Regions from separate parts of the Geobacillus sp. YHL genome, predicted to be linked through region 1. Evidence: riboswitches for the same ligand, from Rfam matches in the RefSeq annotation. Region 1 holds a riboswitch; the other holds the start of a gene.

Region 1 (5,776 bases):
TATGGTTGCGCTGCACGTACAAGTTTTTCGTTCCTTCGCCCGCCTCGATGAGCGCCTTGACCGCTTCCGGCAAATCGTCAAGACCATCATACGGCGCGCTGTCGACCGTGTGGCGGGCGAACTCGGTGAAATTCCATTTGTCGATTTTGGTTTTCTCCGGTTTCGGAAGCGGCAGCCGCTCCGCCAGCCGAAGCGCCTCAAGGCGCCGCGCCGTCAGCCAGTCCGGCTCGCCGCGCCCGCTTGAGAACGTGCGGATGTATGTTTCATCGAATGGGATTTTCGTTTCTGTCGCCATAATCCTCCTCCTAACGCTTACGCTTCTTGTCCGACCGTTTCGTCTTCAATGCCAAGCTCTTTTTTGATCCAGTCGTACCCTTCCGCCTCAAGCCGCTGCGCCAGTTCCGGACCGCCGGATTTGACGATGCGCCCTTGCATCATGACGTGCACGTAATCCGGCGTGATGTAGTTCAATAACCGTTGGTAGTGAGTGATGATCAAACAGCCGAATTCGCTGCTGCGCATTTCGTTGACGCCTTTGGCGACAATTTTCAGCGCGTCAATGTCCAATCCGGAGTCGATCTCGTCCAAAATGGCGATTTTCGGTTCAAGCATCATCAGCTGCAAAATTTCATTTCGCTTTTTCTCCCCGCCCGAGAATCCTTCGTTCAAGTAACGGTGCGCCATATCCGGGTTCATTTCGAGAAACGCCATTTTTTCATCGAGCTTGCGGATGAATTTCATGAGCGAAATTTCGTTGCCCTCGCCAAGCCGGGCATTGATCGCAGCGCGCAAAAAGTCGGCGTTCGTCACTCCACTGATTTCGCTTGGGTATTGCATCGCCAAAAACAGGCCGGCGCGCGCCCGTTCGTCGACTTCCATCTCAAGGACATCCTGGCCGTCGAGCGTCACCGATCCTTCTGTCACTTCATATTTTGGATGGCCCATAATGGCCGATGCCAGCGTCGACTTCCCCGTTCCGTTCGGACCCATGATGGCGTGGATTTCCCCGCCTTTGACTTCCAAGTCCACTCCTTTTAAAATTTCTTTTCCCTCCACGGCGACGTGGAGATTGCGAATCGTCAATACCGCCATGCAGCATACCTCCAATTCCCGATTGAGAGTCAGTTCGCTCGCTTGTCTTCTAGCGATCGTTCATTCTCATTTTATTCTCATTATAATTTTATAACAAATGAAAACTACCTGCAACTTTCCCGCTCTGTTTTCACTATGACCGTGTGAAAAAACAGCGCCTTTTACTATTTTACACGAAAACCTCAAGCTTGTACGAGTTTTTGCAAAAAAAAGACCCCGTTTTTTCCGGAGTCTAGTGAGCCGCCCGCAGCTCGCGGAGGCATTCTTGCACGAGCGTCACCGCCTGGCTCATCGCCGCCCCGCCGCCAAACGCGGCCGCCACCGCGCACGCTTCCAAAATTTCTTGTTCGGACGCTCCTTCATCAAGGCAGCCTTTCGCATGGTAAATCGTGCAATACTCATCTTGCGTCGCCAAGCTGATGCCAAGGGCGATCAATTGTTTTTCTTTTTTCGACAGCGCTCCCTCGGCAAAACAAGCTTCCGTAAATGCGTTAAACCGTTCCGCTACGTTCGGAAGTTTTTGGGTAAACGCCCCAAGCCCTTCCTTGTAGTGGCGAAGCGCGGATTCGACCGATGCATGTGTTTCGTTGTTCATGATCGTTGTCCTCCTTATTTTGCTTATCCGCTGTTAGTATGGATGAAGGAAAACGATATTAAACAACGAATGGTATTAAAAGCTTGTGGAAACACCACCGTTTCGCCAACATCGACGGAATGTCATGATGAAAACGAACGGTTCTGTTCCACTTCCATCATCATAGGAAAGGGGGGAATGCCATTGATTCGTTGGGTTGTCTTTGCCTTAACCGCCGCTTTCGCTTCGTTTTTGACGTGGATCATCATCGGCAACACCCTCGGTGAACAGGGAGACGGCGCCTTCAGCTTAACGGCTGTGATCGTCCTGCAAAACTGCGTCATCATCGTTATGCTCGCCGCCGTACTGGCGCGTTTGAACGGCCGATGAAGAGCGGAGAAACAGGTCGGCCGCGGCGCCCTCGGATTCAGAATCGTTTTAACCTTTGCTGCTTTCTTTTCGTTTAAGGGGAGCGGCTTTTTGGGGACAAAAAAGAAACGGAAGCGAAATGCTCCCGTTATTGGTTGTTTTCCGCCGCTGGAATGACGGCGCCGTGGTATTTTTCTTTAATGAAATCTTGGATTTCTTTCGATTGCAGCACTTCGACAAGCGTTTTGATTTCTTTCCGGTTTTCATCGCCTTTGCGCACCGCAATAATGTTCACATACGGATTGTTTTTCGGCGACTCAACGGCGATCGGGTCTTTCGCCGGGTCCAAACCGGCGTCAAGCGCATAGTTGGCGTTGATCAGCACCGCATCGCCTTCGCCGTTTTTGTAAATTTGCGGCAGAAGCCCGGCGTCGACATCGGCCTTAAATTTTAAATGCTTTGGATTTTCGATGATGTCATTGACTGTCGCTTTCGTTTTATCGACGCCCGGTTTCAATTTAATGAGCCCTTTTTCTTGCAGCATCGATAAAATGCGGCCATGGTCGGCGACCGAGTTGCTCATGATGATCGTCGCGCCGTCCGGCAGTTCTTCAATGCTTTTGTATTTTTTCGAGTATAAGCCGATCGGCTCGATATGAATGCCGCCGGCGTTGACGAAATCATAGCCGTACTCTTTCTTTTGCGATTCCAAATACGGAATGTGTTGGAAATAGTTTGCGTCGATTTGCTTCTCAGCCAGCGCTTTGTTCGGCAAGATGTAATCTTGGAACGTAATGATCTCCAAGTCGATGCCTTTTTTCTTCAAAATCGGTTTCGCTTTTTCCAAAATTTCCGCATGCGGCACGTTCGACGCACCGACTTTCAACTTCACCAATTTGCCGTCTTTGCCGCCTTCCGCGCTGTCGTTATTGTTGCCGCCGCATGCCGCCAAAGCGAGCACGAGAATGGCGGCGAGCAACACACCCAACCATTTCTTCATCAGTTGTTTCCCCCTTTATCGTTTATCGATTTTCGAAGTGACAAAGTCACCGATCAGCTGAATGATAAATACAATGACCAACACCAATACGGTTGCGACAAATGTCACATCGTTATGGTTGCGCTGGAACCCTTCCAAATACGCCAAGTTCCCAAGCCCGCCGGCGCCGATGGCTCCAGCCATCGCTGTATAGCTGACGAGCGACACCGCCGTCACCGTAATGCCGGAGACAAGCGCCGGCAATGACTCCGGCAGCAGCACTTTCCAAATGATCGTCCACGTTGAGGCGCCCATCGCTTGGGCTGCTTCGATGACGCCTTTATCAATTTCGCGAAGAGCGATTTCGACCATGCGGGCGTAAAACGGCGCGGCCCCAATGACCAAAGCCGGCAGCGCCGCATTGGCGCCAAGCATCGTCCCGACGAGCCATGTTGTAAACGGAATGAGCAAAATGATCAAAATAATAAACGGAATAGAGCGGAAAATGTTCACAAACGCAGCAATCACTGTATTGACAAACCGGTTTTCCCATAGGTTGCCCTTCGCTGTCAAAAATAGAAGCAAGCCAAGAACGATTCCGAGGACGAAAGTGGCCGCCACCGCCACTCCCGTCATATACAGCGTCTCGACCGTCGCCGCCCACATCGTCTCCCATTGCACGTTCGGCAGGAGGTTAGCGAGCATCGTGAATCACCTCCACCGCCACCTGCTGGCGTTGAATATAGTCAAGCGCCCGGTCGATTTCATCCCTCGCCCCGTCGAGGTGCACGAACAGCACCCCATAGGCGCCTTGATGGGTTTGCGAAATTTTCCCTTGCAAAATGTTGACATCGACGGCAAACTGACGCACCACTTCGGTGATGAGCGGCTTTCCGGCTGCCGCGCCGACGAACGTCAGCTGCGCGATCAGCCCGCTCGGGTATTGGCCAAACAAATGGGAAATCGCCTCTTCCGTCTCCTCAGGCTCGATCAGCTGCTTGACGAACCGTTTCGTAATCGGTTGCTGCGGGTTTCGGAACACATGCAGCACGTCGCCTTGCTCGACGATTCGGCCGTTTTCCATCACCGCAACGCGGTCGCAAATTTTGCGGATGACGTGCATTTCATGGGTGATCAGCACAATCGTCAGCCCGAGGCGCTTGTTGATGTCAACGAGCAAGTCCAAAATCGCATCGGTCGTCTGCGGGTCCAACGCCGATGTCGCCTCGTCGCACAGCAAGACTTTCGGGTTGTTGGCGAGCGCCCGGGCGATGCCGACCCGCTGCTTTTGCCCGCCGCTCAGCTGCGACGGGTAGGCATCCTCGCGCCCGGAAAGGCCGACAAGCTCGATCAATTCATCCACCCGCTTGTTCCGCTCCTCTTTCGGGACGCCGGCAATTTCAAGCGGAAAGGCAATGTTTTCCCTGACCGTGCGCGACCAAAGCAAGTTGAAATGCTGGAAAATCATCCCGATTTCTTGGCGCGCCTTGCGCAGCTCCCGACCTTTCACGCGCGTCATATCGCGCCCGGCGACGACCACCCGGCCGCTCGTCGGCTTCTCGAGCCCATTGAGCAAGCGGATGAGCGTGCTTTTCCCCGCGCCGCTGTAGCCGATAATGCCGAAAATTTCCCCTTCGCGAATCTCAAGCGACACATTGTCGACTGCCGTGACCGAACCGTTGGCCGCTTGATAGATTTTCGTCACTTGTTCGAGTGTAATCATCGTTTCACCTTCCTCCCCAAGCGGCAGAGCGCAAAAAGAAAACCTTTCTGCCCGCAGAGAACAGAAAGGTATTGTGCACCATTCCGTCTCTTATCTCTCAAAGCAGGCCGCTTTGTGTGAATTGGCACCATTTCAGCACATGCGCTGACGGTTGCCGGGCTTCATTGGGCACATCCCTCCACCTCTCTTGATAAGAGCGCAACAATCGCCTATTCAATTGACTACGAATGTGATTGTATCATTGTCTGTCGAAGCGTGTCAACATCTTTTTTATCCGACGTCCCGATAAGGCTTGGCCAAATGGAGGAGCGATTCAAGAAGCAAAAGCTGGCGGAAGCTTCCTGACACGTGCACTTCACGCAACCGGACGAGCTGCTGCAGCTTCAGTTCGCCGTTCAGCAGGGACGCGAGCGCCTCTTTGGAACCGCGCACCGTCAATGTTTTCCGTTCATCGTTTTCCATCCCTCTAGCGGCTGATTCCTTGCCGATCAACAGCAAGGCGGTTTCGTCATCGCTTTCAAACCGAACATACAGCTGCTCATCCGGCAAAATCGGCACCAAATGGCGCAACACTTGCATCCGTTCCACGAACTGCCCAACTAATTCACGCATTTCCATGGATATCCCCTCCCCCATTTTTATTTTTTTCACTTCCACCTGAAGAGGAGAAATCCTTTACAAAAATCTCGACAACCCGTTGACGAACGAGCGCCGTTTTTGTCATTTCCCAAGAAATGTGTCAAACAGCGTCAAAAAAAGGCGAATCATCGGGACGGCAAGCAGGCTTGAATCACTTCGTACAAATACGGAACGGAATGAAAGGCATACCACTTGCCTGCGATCGTTCCGTCCCTAAAAAGAAGCAGGCAAGGAACGCTTTCAATTTTCCACGCAACGGCCTGCTCAGGGATATAGTTGATGTCCGTTTCGTAAAACGGCAGCGCCGGAAACAACTGCTCCACCACCGTGAGCATCCGCCGCGCCAGCTGGCACGTGCCGCACAGCGGGGTATACAAGTAAAGGGCCAGAAGCGGCTCGA
Region 2 (5,776 bases), on a different contig from region 1:
CAAGAGGCCGACGCGCACATACCCTTCGCCGTGCTCGCCGAACCCGATGCCTGGGGCGACGGCGACATGCGCCCGCTCAAGCAGCATGTCGGCAAACTCAGCGGATGATATGCCTTTTGGCAGCGGAAGCCAGGCGAAAAACGACCCGGATGGCGCCTGCACCTCCCAGCCGGCCTCGCAGAGCGCAGCGATGAACGCATTGCGGCGCGCCTCATACAATGCGACCAGCTCCGTGACACAATCTTGCGGACCAAGGAGCGCCGCGGCGGCCGCTTCCTGGATGGCGCCGAACAAGCTGACATACAAATGATCCTGCAAAAGCTCAAGCGCCCGAATGATCCGCTCGTTGCCGACGGCAAACGCCACACGCCAGCCGGCCATATTGTATGTTTTCGAAAACGTATAAATTTCGACGCCGACGTCTTTCGCCCCATCGACTTCCAGGAAGCTGACCGGTTTCCGGCCGTCAAAGCCGATCGCCCCATAAGCGAAATCGTGCACGACGGCAATGCCGTGCTTGGCGGCAAACGCCACCGTCTCCGCGAAAAATTCCTTTGTCGCCGTCGCGCCGGTCGGATTGTTCGGATAGTTTAAAAACATGAGCTTCGCTCGGTCGGCCACTGCCGCCGGAATGGCTTCATAGTCCGGCAAAAAACCGTTTTCCGCAACAAGCGGCATCATTTCCATCCGCGCGCGGGCAAGCGCGATCCCCGACCAATAGTCCGGATAGCCCGGGTCCGGGACAAGCACCACATCGCCCGGGTTGACGAGGCAAAGCGGCAGTTCGACAAGCCCGGCCTTGCCGCCGAACAAAATGGCGACTTCGCGGTCTGGATCGATGTTCACCCCGTATTCACGCGCGTAAAACGCGGCGATGGCTTCTTTCAAAAAGAAGTAGCCTTGAAACGGCGAATATTTATGGTATTTCGGATTGGCCGCCGCCCGCTGCATCGCCTCAACGATATGCTTTGGCGTCGGCTGATCCGGGTTGCCTTGCCCTAAATTGATCACGTCGCATCCGGCCTTGATTTTCTCCCCCACTTTTGCGACAAGCGAGGCGAAAAATTGCTTTGGCAACTGCTCAAGCAGCTCGGAAAAAGGAATTTCCATCGTCATCGCCCACACCTTCTTAAAAAATTCTTGAAATTCTAGTGCAACATCATATATCGTAAAAAGCAAAATGTAAAGCAAAATTTTTTCGAGGTGAAAACTCATGACGATCCGCATCGCCTGCCTCCAGCTTGATATTGCGTTTGGCGACCCGAACGAAAACGAACGGCGCGCGGAAAGCGCCATTGAATCGGCCGTCAAGGACGGCGCGAATATCATCGTGCTGCCGGAATTATGGACGACCGGCTACGATTTGACGCGCCTAGATGAGATTGCCGACGAAGGCGCCGAACGAGCGAAAGCGTTCGCCTCCCGCCTAGCGCAAGCACACAGCATCCATCTCGTCGCCGGCTCGGTCGCTAAAAAAACAACAACCGGCGTGACGAACACGATGATCGTCGCCGACCGGAACGGTCAAATCGTTGGCGAATACAGCAAGCTTCACCTGTTCCAATTGATGGATGAACATTTGTATTTGCAGCCGGGAAGCAGCTTAGGTTTGTTTTCGCTTGACGGGCTTTCATGCGCCGGGGTCATTTGCTATGACATCCGCTTTCCGGAGTGGATTCGCGCCCATGCTATGGCTGGGGCGGAAGTGCTGTTTGTCGTCGCCGAATGGCCGCTTCCCCGCCTGCACCATTGGCGGACGCTCTTGATGGCGCGGGCGATTGAAAACCAATGCTACGTCGTCGCCTGCAACCGGGCTGGCCGCGACCCGAACAACGTCTTTGCCGGCCATTCGCTCGTCATCGACCCATGGGGCGAAGTGATCGCCGAGGCGGACGAGAAGCCGGGCATTCTCTCGGCCGACATCGATCCCGCACTCGTTGCGGACGTCCGCGCGCGCATCCCGGTGTTTGCCGACCGCCGGCCGCACGACTACGAAGCGGCAAAAAATTTTTTCAAAACGTATTGACAATCGATTGATCGACCATGTATCATTCGAATCAAACAACCAAACGATTGACAACATCGTGAAAATTGCAAAAACTGAATACGAGAAATCGGTACTCTTATCAAGAGTTGGCTGAGGGAATTGGCCCAATGAAGCCCAGCAACCGACCGTAATACTATCGTGAGATAGGGCGCACGCCAAGGGCGGCGCCGGAAGCGTCATGCTTCCGCAGGGCACGGTGCTAAGTCCAACAGAAAGACCGATGTCTTTCTGAAAGATAAGAGGCGCGAAGAACGAATGAATCTTCAAGCCTCTTTCCGTATGCGAAAGAGGCTTTTTCATTTGCCGGAAACGCCGAGTTTTAGCGCGCGTCAGAACCGGCATTTGAAAACGAGCGAAATGAAAAAAGGGGGAACAAGGCAATGACCACTGTTCAAACATCGGTTTACGAACCGCTGACCGAACCGAAGGCGGTATCTCTCGCTGTCCGCCTCGGCTTATTCCGCGACGGGGCGCCTCTTTTGTGCCGCGAGATCGGCGACGGCAACTTGAACTTAGTGTTTCATATCGTCGACCAAGAAACAAAGCAAGGCGTAATCATCAAACAAGCGTTGCCGTACGCCAAAGTGGTCGGCGAAAGCTGGCCGCTTACGTTAAAGCGCGCCGTCATCGAAAGCAACGCGCTGCGCACGTTTGCGAGCTATGTGCCGCAATACGTGCCGAAAGTCTACTATTCTGACGAATCGCTCGCCATTACGGTGATGGAAGACTTATCCCGTTTGCAAATCGCCCGCAAAGGGTTGATCGAAGGAAAAACGTATCCGCTTTTGTCCCAGCATATCGGCGAGTTTGTCGCCAAGACGGCGTTTTATACGTCTGATTTCGGCATGAACCAGCAAGAGAAAAAGAAATTGGCGCAAAGCTTCGTCAATCCGGAACTGTGCAAAATCACGGAAGACCTCGTCTTCACCGACCCGTTTTTTGACCACGAAACGAACAACTTTGAAGACGAATTGCGCCCAGACGTTGAAGCGCTTTGGCGCGATGACCGCTTGCACCTAGAAGCAGCAAAGCTGAAGCGCAAGTTTTTAACCGAAGCCGATGTGCTCTTGCATGGCGATTTGCATACCGGCAGCATTTTCGTAAGCGCCGACGAAACGAAAGTGATCGACCCAGAATTCGCCTTTTACGGTCCGATCGGGTTTGACCTTGGCCAATTTTTTGCCAATTTGCTGTTAAATGCGTTGTCCCGCTCTGAATTAGAGCGCCAACCGCTCTTTGACCACATCGACCGGACATGGGACGTCTTTGCGTCCGTGTTCTCAAACCTTTGGCGCACCGAGAGCGTGGAAACGTACGCCGCGACGCCGGGCTTGCTCGAGGACGTGCTCCGGCACGCGTTCATCGACGCCGTCGGCTTTGCCGGCTGCGAAGTCATCCGCCGGACGATCGGCCTCGCCCATGTGGCGGACCTTGACGGCATCGAGCACAAAGATGAACGGCTTGTTGCCAAACGGCATGCGCTCCGCCTCGGCCGCCGCTTGATCATTGAGCGGGCTGAGCTGACAGGAACGGATGGCTTCCGCCGGCTGCTCGCCGAAACCAAGCAGTAATGCCATTCGATCCGGCCCGCCGGCGACGGGCCGGACAAACGAACAACGCCAAAAGAAAGGAAGACAGCAATGAGCACATTTGCCATCCCGCGCTCAGTCGAATGGCGCGAGACGCATGTGACGATTTTAAACCAGCAAAAGCTTCCATCCATCATCGAATATATCGACTTGCACACTCTGGAAGACGTCTATGAGGCGATTGCCACGCTGAAAGTGCGCGGCGCGCCGGCGATCGGCATCACCGCCGCCTATGGCCTGGCGCTTGCCGCACTGGGCTATGACACCAAATCGCTCGATGAATTCCGCCGCCGCTTAAAACAGGATCGCGACTACCTGGCCGGCGCCCGACCGACCGCCGTCAATTTGTTTTGGGCGCTTGACCGGCTCGTCGCCGCTGTCGAAAACGCCGTCTCCATCAACGAGGCAAAAACGGCGCTCATCCATGAGGCGATCCGCATTCAAGTGGAAGATGAGGATGTGTGCCGCCGCATCGGCGAATACGCGTTGTCGCTCTTTCGTCCGGGCGATCGTGTGATGACGATCTGCAACGCTGGCTCGATCGCCACCGCCCGCTACGGAACAGCGCTCGCCCCGTTTTATTTGGCGAAAGAAAAAGGAATCGAGCTATCCGTTTACGCCCTTGAGACACGTCCCGTTTTGCAAGGGGCGCGCCTGACCGCTTGGGAACTGATGCAAGCGGGCGTTGATGTGACGCTCATCACCGACAACATGGCAGCGCAAACGATCAAAGCGAAACAGATCAGCGCCATCATCGTCGGCGCCGATCGGATCGCGCGAAACGGCGATACGGCGAACAAAATCGGCACGTTCGGCCTGGCCTTGCTCGCGAAGTCGTTTGACATTCCGTTTTACGTCGCTGCGCCGTTGTCCACGATCGATTTGACGACGAAAACAGGTGCGGACATCCCGATCGAAGAGCGCCATCCGGATGAAGTGACCCACATCGCCGGCGTGCGCATCGCCCCGGAAGGCGTCAACGTATACAATCCGGCGTTTGACGTGACGCCAAACGAACTCATTACCGCCATCATTACCGAAAAAGGCATCATTCGCGGCAATTACAACGCAACGCTGCCATCATTATTCACAAAGGAGGAGCAACATGAAACGATTTAAGGCCTTATCTTCCCTTTTTCTTCTTTTCTTTGCCGTGTTCTCCATCTTGGCTGGCTGCACACACGAGCAAGATGCCGTGAGCTCCAAGCCAGCCAACGAAGCCAAGACCACGAACAACAAAACGGAAACGACATCCAGCCACTCGACGGCAACAAGCGACGAGCAAGCGGCCATTCCTGAAAAGTTGAAAAAGCCGGTGAAAATCGCCGCCATTATGCAACTGTCCATCGGCACGTTCTCATCGCAATACATCGCCGGCGTCAAAGAACAAGTGCAAAAATTCGGCGGCGAGGTGCAAATTTACAACGCCGACAACGATTTAACCAAAATGGCATCGTACGTTGAGACGGCCATTACGCAAAATGTTGACGCCATTTTGCTTGACCACGGCCGCGCCGATGCGCTCGAAGGCCCGGTGAAAAAAGCCGTCGCCAAAGGCATTCCAGTTGTGGCGTTTGACAACGATTTGAACATTCCCGGCGTCACCGTCATCGACCAAGACGACTACAGCCTCGCCTGGAAAACATTAAAAACGCTCGCAGAAGACTTAAACGGGGAAGGCAACATCGTCACGATTTGGGTCGGCGGCTTTACCCCGATGGAACGCCGCCATATCATTTATGACGCGTTCAAAAAACGCTATCCGAACATTAAAGAAATTGCCAAGTTTGGCACGGCGAGCGCCAACACAGCTTTGGACACACAAACGCAAATGGAAGCGATTTTGAAAAAATACCCGAACAAAGGCGACATTGACGCTGTCTTCGCAACTTGGGACGAGTTCGCCAAAGGGGCGACGCGCGCCATCGAGCAAGCTGGGCGCACGGAAATTAAAGTGTACGGCATCGATTTGAGCGATGAAGACTTGCAAATGATCCAAAAACCAAACAGCCCATGGGTGGCGACAACGGCGACCGACCCAGCCGAAGTCGGCCGCGTCCAAGTGCGGTTCGCGTATCAAAAAATCGCCGGAGAAAAAACGCCGAACATTTACTCGCTTGAGCCGCATTTAGTGAAACGG

What was found. Region 1 has a riboswitch for S-adenosylmethionine ahead of JCR24_RS14035 (methionine ABC transporter ATP-binding protein). Riboswitches for the same ligand answer to the same signal wherever they lie in the genome.
Region 2: it holds a riboswitch for S-adenosylmethionine, as region 1 does, so the genes downstream of both, mtnK (S-methyl-5-thioribose kinase) here and JCR24_RS14035 (methionine ABC transporter ATP-binding protein) in region 1, are expected to answer to the same signal.

Annotation. Positions count from the first base shown of each region.
Region 1 is NZ_JAEIGB010000019.1:38,618-44,393, forward strand. Features, by position in the region: gene sufD (Fe-S cluster assembly protein SufD) at 1-295, opposite strand, end outside; gene sufC (Fe-S cluster assembly ATPase SufC) at 313-1,092, opposite strand; gene JCR24_RS14015 (carboxymuconolactone decarboxylase family protein) at 1,325-1,687, opposite strand; gene JCR24_RS14020 (hypothetical protein) at 1,865-2,056, shown strand; gene JCR24_RS14025 (MetQ/NlpA family ABC transporter substrate-binding protein) at 2,184-3,035, opposite strand; gene JCR24_RS14030 (methionine ABC transporter permease) at 3,051-3,719, opposite strand; gene JCR24_RS14035 (methionine ABC transporter ATP-binding protein) at 3,709-4,737, opposite strand; SAM riboswitch class I at 4,825-4,934, opposite strand; gene JCR24_RS14040 (hypothetical protein) at 5,008-5,355, opposite strand; gene JCR24_RS14045 (thioredoxin family protein) at 5,502-5,776, opposite strand, start outside.
Region 2 is NZ_JAEIGB010000018.1:46,442-52,217, reverse strand. Features, by position in the region: gene JCR24_RS13725 (pyridoxal phosphate-dependent aminotransferase) at 1-1,116, opposite strand, end outside; gene JCR24_RS13720 (carbon-nitrogen family hydrolase) at 1,214-2,026, shown strand; SAM riboswitch class I at 2,121-2,289, shown strand; gene mtnK (S-methyl-5-thioribose kinase) at 2,428-3,618, shown strand; gene mtnA (S-methyl-5-thioribose-1-phosphate isomerase) at 3,688-4,755, shown strand; gene JCR24_RS13705 (sugar ABC transporter substrate-binding protein) at 4,742-5,776, shown strand, end outside.